One region of the Pseudoalteromonas sp. CST2 genome, then DNA from elsewhere that is predicted to be linked to it. Evidence: predicted binding sites of a transcription regulator. Region 1 holds the regulator's gene; each other region holds the start of a gene.
What was found. The regulator sigma-54, encoded in region 1, starts transcription at its own class of promoters, with help from an activator protein. The targets are predictions, from matches to a motif close to GTTGGCACGNNNNTNGNNT.

Region 1 (2,205 bases):
AGAAACGCTTAACAACTTACTTGATGAATTTAGTATTCAGCATATTCGCGATAGCCAAGGTATGGCGCTTTCTGGTGGTGAACGCCGCCGTGTAGAAATTGCCAGAGCACTGGCAGCAAACCCTAAATTTATTTTATTGGATGAGCCTTTTGCTGGTGTTGATCCGATTTCAGTGTTAGATATAAAGAAAATAATAGAACATCTTAAAAACCGTGGCATTGGCGTATTAATTACCGATCACAATGTAAGAGAAACCCTTGATGTTTGTGAAAAAGCCTACATTGTTTCTCATGGGGAGCTAATTGCATCTGGCACCCCAGAACACGTATTAAATGACAAAACTGTACGCGATGTTTATTTAGGCGAGCAATTTAGGCTGTAACATTTAAGCCACACCTACAAGCATCTGCTAATATTAATTATAACAACATAAAAGGATTGTTAGAGATACATGAGGCAATCATTACAGCTGCGCATGGGCCAGCAACTTACAATGACTCCACAATTGCAACAAGCGATTCGCTTGCTGCAGCTCAGTACATTGGATCTCCAGCAAGAAATACAAGAAGCACTTGATAGCAACCCGCTATTAGAAGTAGAAGAGCAAGATTACACGGAAGAGTCGGCTGGAAAAAATGAGCAAAAAGCAGATACGGATGATGTAACCGTAAGCGCATCGGCTGACGATACAACCAGCGAGTACGAGCAAGACAGTGGCGAAGCTTTAAATAAAGACACCGTTAGCGATGATATGGCAATGGATGTAACCTGGGATGAGTACATGAGCGCAGCCCCTGCTGCATCCTCAGGCCCAATGCCGGAAGATGAGTCTATTTATCAAGGTGCCTCTACTGAAACGCTACATGAGTATTTAATGTGGCAGCTTCAGCTTACTCCTTTTAGCCCAACTGACGAAGCCATTGCTATTGCCATTGTAGAAGCTGTAGATGACTCGGGTATTTTAACGCTAAGTTGCGAAGAAATTTTAGAGAGCTTTAACCAAGAAAACGATGACGAAGTTGAAGTTGAACTTGATGAAATAGAAGCCGTTTTAAAGCGTATTCAGTTATTTGACCCTGTAGGTATAGCCGCGCGCAGTTTACAAGAGTGCTTGTGTATTCAGCTAAACCAGTTTGATAAAGACACCCCTTTTATAGAACAAACTAAAATGATCTTAACCGATCACATTGATCTATTAGCGGCACGCGACTATCGTACATTAATGAAAAAGACTAAGCTTAAAGAAGACGAGCTTAAAGAGGTCATGACCCTAATACATACCCTCAACCCAAAACCTGCAGATACCATAGTAAGGGAAGAGTCGGAGTATGTAATACCGGATGTGTCGGTTAAAAAAATAAAAGGCCGCTGGGTGGTAGAGCTAAACCCAGATAGCATGCCAAAAATACGCGTAAATAGTCAGTACGCGGCTATGTCACGTACCGTAAAATCAAGTGGTGATAGCCAATTTATTCGCTCTCACTTACAAGAAGCTAAATGGTTTATAAAAAGCCTTGAAAGCAGAAACGACACGCTGCTCAAAGTAACAAACTGTATTGTAAAACAGCAACAAGCATTTTTTGAACATGGCCCAGAAGCCATGAAGCCAATGGTTTTAAACGATGTTGCTGAAATGGTAGAAATGCATGAATCGACAATTTCGCGTGTTACTACGCAAAAATATATGCATACGCCACGTGGTATTTTTGAGCTTAAGTATTTTTTCTCAAGCCACGTAAGCACTGAAAACGGCGGAGAGTGTTCATCAACCGCAATACGTGCCCTAATTAAAAAGCTAATTGCCGCGGAAAACTCAGCTAAACCATTGAGTGATAGTAAAATTGCGGATATATTGGCAGAGCAAGGAATTAAAGTAGCTAGACGCACAATAGCAAAATACCGTGAATCGCTAGCTATTCCACCGTCAAATCAGAGAAAGAGTTTGATATAAGACGTAAAAAACAAAGAGGAAATGCTTATGCAACTAAACCTAACTGGTCGTCACGTAGAAGTAACTGATTCACTTAGAGACTATGTAAATAATAAATTTGCAAAGCTAGAAAGGCACTCAGATCATATTAGCAATGTGCATGTCATTCTCGATGTAGAAAAACTCAACCAAAAAGCAGAAGCGACTATTCATGTAAGTGGCGCAGATTTATTTGCCTCAACAGAGCACCAAGATATGTATGCCGCTATAGACTC
Region 2 (2,205 bases), on a different contig from region 1:
AAGTAACGCAAACCGACAGTGTTATTCAGTCGGTTTACGGTGTGGGCTATCGGTTTGTTCATCCTCAATAGCTAAACGTGAGCGCAGTTTTACTCATCGTCAGCGTTTTTAATACGCTCTAAACGGTCGAACTCTTCGTATTCGGCCGCTTGTATTTCATCGAGTACCGCATCTACGTCTGCAGATTCGTTACTGTCTTCAAATTCTCCGCTGAGCACAGTGTTTGGCGTTAAGCTGGCCTCTTCAAACAGTGCCCACATTTCTTTAGCGTAATGAGTGTTTAATAGGCTAGGTGCAAACTGCGCATAATAACGACGTATGTTGTTTACATCGCGCGTAAACATTGCTTGCGCACTGTTATTGGCTGCGGCGTTTACAGCTTGTGGAAGGTCAATAATTACAGGCCCTTTACTATCAACAAGTACGTTAAATTCTGATAAGTCACCGTGGATAATACCAGCGCACAGCATTAATTTAATATAATGAACCATCATACTGTACTGCTCAATAGCGTCTTGCTGTGTAAGGGTCACATGCCCTAACTGTGGAGCAACATCTCCGTCTTCATCGCACACAAGCTCCATTAACAACACACCATCAATACAGTAATAAGTATCAGGAACTCTGACGCCAGCGCGTGATAAACGTGAAAGCGCGTCTACTTCTGCATTTTGCCAAATTTCTTCTTCTAGTTGTCGCCCATAACTAGAGCGTTTACCCATGGCGCGGGCTTGGCGTCCGCCTCTTACTTTTCGGCCTTCTTGATACTGAGCTGCCTTTTTAAAGCTGCGTTTAACGGCATCTTTGTAGACTTTAGCACAGCGAATTTCGCCACCGCTGCGCACCACAAATACATCCGCTTCTTTACCGCTCATTAAGCGGCTTATCACTTCATCAATTAGGCCATCATCAACGAGTGGCTGGAGGCGTTTAGGTATTTTCACTGCGATACAACTAGAAAAATTGGAAGATTAAACATGTATGTTAATAAGTCCTTAGTATGTTAGCTCTCAAACAGGTGTTGAAAGTGGTTTTAAGTAATTAGTTATCACAATAACCGAAATACCGAATAAGGTAAAAATAACATGATAAAAATCGGATTTATTTTTATTTCCTTATTGTTTGCACAATGTTTGCGTTTTTTAAGCGTACTTTATATTCATACCCTTTATTAATATTTAACCCAAGGTGACCACGATGAAGCATTTTTCTACTTTTGCCGTTGCTGCATTATTATCAATGGCTTTTTCAGCCAATGTTGCAGCCAGAGGCGGTGATAACCCACCACCTAAACCTGACTTTTCAAGCATAGATGCAGATGGTGACGGTGTGATTAGCCTTGCAGAATTTAGCGAAAGTGCGCCACCGCAAGGCGATGCGCAAACTATTTTTGACGAAATAGATGCCGATGGGAATGGCGAAATTAGCGAACAAGAGTTAAGTGAACACAAGCCACCACGCCGCGCACGTTAAGGGAGAAAAATATGATCAACAGTATTGGTAGCTCAGCGAGTTTTATGACTCAACAATCTAGCCAAGTAAGCGCTTTAACTTCAGAGCAAACTGAGTTTGTTAAAGAAACACTTGCAGAATTTGATGCACAAAACCTAAGTACGGAAGATGCGCAAAGTATTCAAGCTGCATTTGAAGAGCAGGGGATCTCACCTACAAAAGAGTTGGCTGATTTAATGAGCGAACTTGATTTTGACGCTAAAAGTATTGGCGATGCAGGACGCCCTGAAGGGCAGCGCCCGCCACCGCCGCCGCAAAACTCGCTAGAATCTGTTGATACTGACGAAGTGGTTAGCTACTTAGATGAGTTATTAACTGAGTATTCAAGCCAGCTATCTGATGAAGATAAAGAATCAATTCTTTCATCGGTACAAGAAAAATTTGGTTTAAGTGAAGGTGACTCACTGCTAAATGTAACTGCTTAGGTGTTATAACTTGAGGTAAAGCTGACTGTTTATCCTTAGGTCTTAAGTCCAAAGCCCGGCAATTATTTTGTTGGGCTTTTTTATTATACCAATTCGCTTAATTGATTACGTATTATTGTGCATTGGTATTACTCCGCTTGAGGCAAAAAAATCGCGCTAATAGCACCTAACAAACCGAGCAGGCTATACAACAAAATAAGCTGTGCGGTTGATAAAAATGCTTCTAAAAGCCCTATACTGCCTAACATTAAAAGCAAAATGCCTATTA
Region 3 (2,205 bases), on a different contig from region 1:
ATACACTGAGATGATCACCACGGGGGCGATTTTATTTGGTCGCGGCGATTACCTACACTTTAATCAGCACGAGGGGCCGGTTGCTTTGCAGCTGGGGGGGTCTGATCCTGAGGCGCTAGCAAAGTGTGCAAAGCTTGCGGGTGAGCGTGGCTACGATGAAATTAACTTAAATGTAGGCTGCCCTTCAGATAGAGTACAAAACGGGCGCTTTGGTGCATGCCTAATGGCCGAGCCTGAGCTGGTTGCCCAGTGTGTTGCGGCAATGAAAAGCGAAGTTAGTATTCCTGTTACGGTAAAAACACGCATCGGTATTGATGAGCAAGACTCGTATGAATTTTTATGCGCATTAATTGAAGCCAGCCATAAAGTTGGCTGTGATGACTTTATTATTCATGCCCGTAAAGCGTGGTTAAATGGTTTAAGCCCTAAAGAAAATCGTGAAGTACCGCCTCTTGATTACCCACGCGTTTACCAACTAAAAAAAGACTACCCACAGCTCGATTTAAGCATTAATGGCGGCGTTAAAACAATTGAAGAAAGCCTAGCGCATTTAGCGCATATAGACGGCGTTATGATTGGTCGCGAAGCATATAGTAATCCATTTATACTTAATGAGGTGGATGAAAAGATTTACGGTGAGGTGGCTAATACTCAGACTCGTCACGATGTGGTGCGCGCTATGTATGATTACATAGAAGAGGAAATGCGTTTAGGTGCTAACTTTTGGCATATAGCACGCCATATGCTGGGGATTTTTCAGGGGCAGCCAGGGGCGCGCGGATTTAGACGTCACCTTTCAGAAAATGGTCACGGTAAACAGGCTGATTTGTCGGTAATGGATAAAGCATTAAGTTTTGTGCCTGAGTAATACTAAAGCGCTGAGCAGTTATAAAAAAACCACTTTTTAAAGTGGTTTTTTTATAACTAAAATTTAGTCAAAAGATAAATAAATTAGTGATTTTCGCTTATTAACATTCAGTTTTTAGTCAGTTTAAAATAACTTATTAGCTGTCTAACTAATTGAATTTAAATGCTTATAAATAACTTTTTGTTACTTGGCATAACTCTTGGAATCCTGTTGTTGTTATCAATTAAAAACAACAGGACAAAACAATGAGTATATTTAATCGCGTAAATGATGTTATCCAATCCAATATTGCTGCCATGCTGGATAAAGCAGAAGACCCAGAAAAACTCCTCAACCTTATGCTAAGTGAAATGCAAGAAGCGCTTAACGAATGTAGAAGCACAGCCGCAGCCTTGCTGTGCGAAGAAAAAACGCTTAAACGCCAAATTGCACAAAAACAAAAAGACTTAACTTTGTGGCAAACAAAAGCTGAGCTGGCAGTTGCTAAAAACCGTGACGATTTAGCCAAGTCTGCGTTAGTAGAAAAACAGCGAGTAGATGAGCAAATTGCAGCAAAAAACACTCAGCTAAATACTCTAAAAGAGTCGATAGAGAAAATTACGGCAGATTGTGAGCGTTTACAGCAAAAAATGGCGCAAGCTAAAAGCAAACAAGCTCAATTAATAAAACGCCACGATATTGTTGCTGCACGTGAAAAAGTGAACATGCAATTACACAGTGACAACGTCGCAAATGCTTTGTCTCGCTTTGAAATGATAGAGCAAAAAGTGGAAGGCATAGAAGCACAGGTTGATGCTTATGAACTTACAAATACAGCGCAATCAACCGCTGAGCAAATTGAGTCTTTAGTTAAAAATGAAAAAATAGATGCAGAGCTGGCTCGTTTAAAAGCCAGTGTTAAGCAAAGTAATACCAATACAACTGCGCAAAGCGCTTAAGGAGTAGAGTATGAATAACTTTAAAACACAGCGTGGTTGGTACAAAGATTCACTGAATAAAAAAATATCGGGCGTATGCAGTGGGTTAGCGCGTCGCCTTGATTTTCCAGTGTGGTCAACACGCTTAGTAACAATTTTATTATTTATAAGTTTTCCGTTTGCAGTAGCGCTTGGTTATTTGATTGCTCACTGCTGCCTTGAAGAGCGTGCGTATTAGGAGAGGGATATGAAAACCTTAGCAATATGTGTTGTCGTATATGTGTTACTTTTTACTGATACTGTGTCGCTAATACATTTTGATTCATGGCAGTTTCCACTGTGGATTGCAGATATGAGCTGGGTAGGACTGGAGCTGGCTGGCGTATTAGTCGCTATTATTGCAGTGGTAGCCGTAATGGC
Region 4 (2,205 bases), on a different contig from region 1:
GGTGGGTGTGTTATTTGGCTTGATTTAGGCCAAGGGGTAGACAGTCAAAAGTTATTTTTACTGGCGCTAGAAGCTGGTATTAGCATAACCCCTGGACTTATTTTTTCAGCAAGTAATAAGTATAAAAGCTGTATTAGGCTAAGTTATGGGGTGCAGTGGAGCGAAAAAATAGAGCAGGCTATTAGCACGTTAGGTGCGCTGGCTCACACGCTAAAAGAATAAAAAAGCAGCACCTAATATACAAGTGCTGCTAAAGGGATGTTAAATACGGTGCGGTGTATTAATTTTGTTTAATGGTAAATAACTCGTAGCCTTTTAGCTGCGGTAACTGCGCTACTAATTGCTCTTCTTGCTGTGCAATGTTGGCAAAGCTGTCGCATAAAGAGTTGGCACGCTTTTCAAGCGAACTGGCATGCAGCTCTACTTTTTCTTCTATTTGCGCGCCCATATTTTCCATGCGTTGCTCAAATGCATCCATATCTCCACCCGAACCAAGCAGCTCAGAGCCTAAAGCAACTAAAATACTGCCCATTGATTGCATAACGGCAGACTCAACCACGGTTTCTATTTGCTCCTCAAATTGGTGTTCAAAGTTTTCACCAAATTGATTAAAGCTTTGTTGGCCCATTACAAACGTACCTTGTTGATAAAAGGTGTTTTCTACTTCAAGTCTTATATCGTCCATCAGGCCAGATAAGTCATCAAGGCCATCAATATTAAATGCGTTGGCTACTTCCTCTAATGCTACACCGGCTATTTTTACTCCGTCTAGGGCAATATTAGCGACCTCAGGTAGCTGCGTACGTAAGTTGTCAGAATACTGGGTAAGCGCTTGGCGCTGTTCGCTGTTAATGGATACTTGTTCACCATTTATAGTTAAGTTGCCATTGCTGTTAAAGCGCATGAATTGATTAGATGCGGTAAAAATTTCTAATTCGCTAGGTTTAATGCGTACATCGTTTTTAAACTCTACATTGCACTGCTCATTGCTAAACGAAATACCCGCATTGTTATCGTTATGTGCCATTGCAGCGGGTGTACAAATTAAAGCGCTTACTAATAGTAAATTTTTCATGTTTATTCTCTAATAATTGTTGATGACAGCTAAGTATTAACAAGTTTGGTGCCATTATTTATTTTTATTTTAAAACAGTAGGTTATGAAATTTGTGTGTTTTTAATGATTTTTAATTTTGATAAATAAACTACTTTTTAGTCAAAAACACTAAAAATAAATAAATGATAAATTTTATTTGTCGAAACGATAAAAAACTCTCACTTTCCACTTTCTTAATTTAGCGCTATTTATTCACAATATTGACATGAAGGCTATTTACGATAGTCACGTGGCTTTATTTTGGTGCTAATTTGTTCGTATTTTAGCGCTAAACATTTTTTTAATTTACCAAGTGCAGGAATAAACCTGAGTTGGTCTCAAACACTTTATGGAGTGGGTTGTGGGTAAGACATTTAGTTACGATGCGCTAGATGATGATTTTGTTGAAGACGAGTACGAAATGGTCGGGCGTAATCAGCATGACAAAAAAAAGCAAAAGGTGAAAAAGAAGTTGGAAGATTACCTTGAGCAAAAACGTTTGCGAAAAAATCTAGGTGAAGACGACTTAAACGATTACATAGACTAAATTGTGCTAGTTAAAATAATGCGCCTTTTTATTAGGGTTTGAATGTGCGTTTACGCATGTTTAAAGGCTAAACATTGGCAATAAAGAGGCTTTATGCCTCTTTATTACTTATTATGTACTTAATTTAGCGAGTGCTTGTTGAATAGTGGTTTCTAGCTTTTCTGGTTTTGTAAAAGGCGCATAGCGCTTGATAGGTGTGCCATCGGGCGCTATCAAAAACTTGGTGAAGTTCCACTTTATTTTTCGTGTTAAAAAGCCGGGTAAGGCCGATTTTAAATACCTAAATACAGGGTGGGCGTGACGACCGTTTACATCCACTTTAGCGGCCATTAAAAAGCTTACCCCGTAATTAATTAAACAGCCTTGTTGTATTTGCGTCGCGTCGCCTGGCTCTTGCTGACCAAATTGATTACATGGAAAACCAATAATAACCAATCCGCTTTTCGCGTACTTACTATGAAGAGTTTGTAGCGACTCGTACTGCTTAGTAAAACCACACTCACTTGCGGTATTAACAATAAGCACAACCTTGCCTTCAAAGTCGCTAAAATTAATTGTTTTAC

Region 2: PSH41_RS06965 (EF-hand domain-containing protein) is a predicted target of sigma-54. The motif match lies at 1,121-1,139, and genes of this name have one in related genera.
Region 3: PSH41_RS09270 (PspA/IM30 family protein) is a predicted target of sigma-54. The motif match lies at 1,055-1,073, and genes of this name have one in related genera.
Region 4: PSH41_RS17825 (YggN family protein) is a predicted target of sigma-54. The motif match lies at 1,113-1,131, and genes of this name have one in related genera.

What each region holds. Positions count from the first base shown of each region.
Region 1 is NZ_JAQREO010000001.1:215,983-218,187, reverse strand. Features, by position in the region: gene lptB (LPS export ABC transporter ATP-binding protein) at 1-382, shown strand, start outside; gene PSH41_RS00980 (RNA polymerase factor sigma-54) at 452-1,951, shown strand; gene hpf (ribosome hibernation promoting factor) at 1,979-2,205, shown strand, end outside.
Region 2 is NZ_JAQREO010000004.1:17,071-19,275, forward strand. Features, by position in the region: gene PSH41_RS06955 (response regulator) at 1-71, shown strand, start outside; gene PSH41_RS06960 (PA4780 family RIO1-like protein kinase) at 90-944, opposite strand; gene PSH41_RS06965 (EF-hand domain-containing protein) at 1,198-1,473, shown strand; gene PSH41_RS06970 (hypothetical protein) at 1,485-1,937, shown strand; gene PSH41_RS06975 (MFS transporter) at 2,066-2,205, opposite strand, start outside.
Region 3 is NZ_JAQREO010000005.1:183,184-185,388, forward strand. Features, by position in the region: gene dusA (tRNA dihydrouridine(20/20a) synthase DusA) at 1-868, shown strand, start outside; gene PSH41_RS09270 (PspA/IM30 family protein) at 1,114-1,806, shown strand; gene PSH41_RS09275 (PspC domain-containing protein) at 1,817-2,023, shown strand; gene PSH41_RS09280 (hypothetical protein) at 2,033-2,205, shown strand, end outside.
Region 4 is NZ_JAQREO010000017.1:74,991-77,195, reverse strand. Features, by position in the region: gene PSH41_RS17830 (aminotransferase-like domain-containing protein) at 1-222, shown strand, start outside; gene PSH41_RS17825 (YggN family protein) at 281-1,075, opposite strand; gene PSH41_RS17820 (PA3496 family putative envelope integrity protein) at 1,457-1,642, shown strand; gene PSH41_RS17815 (glutathione peroxidase) at 1,754-2,205, opposite strand, start outside.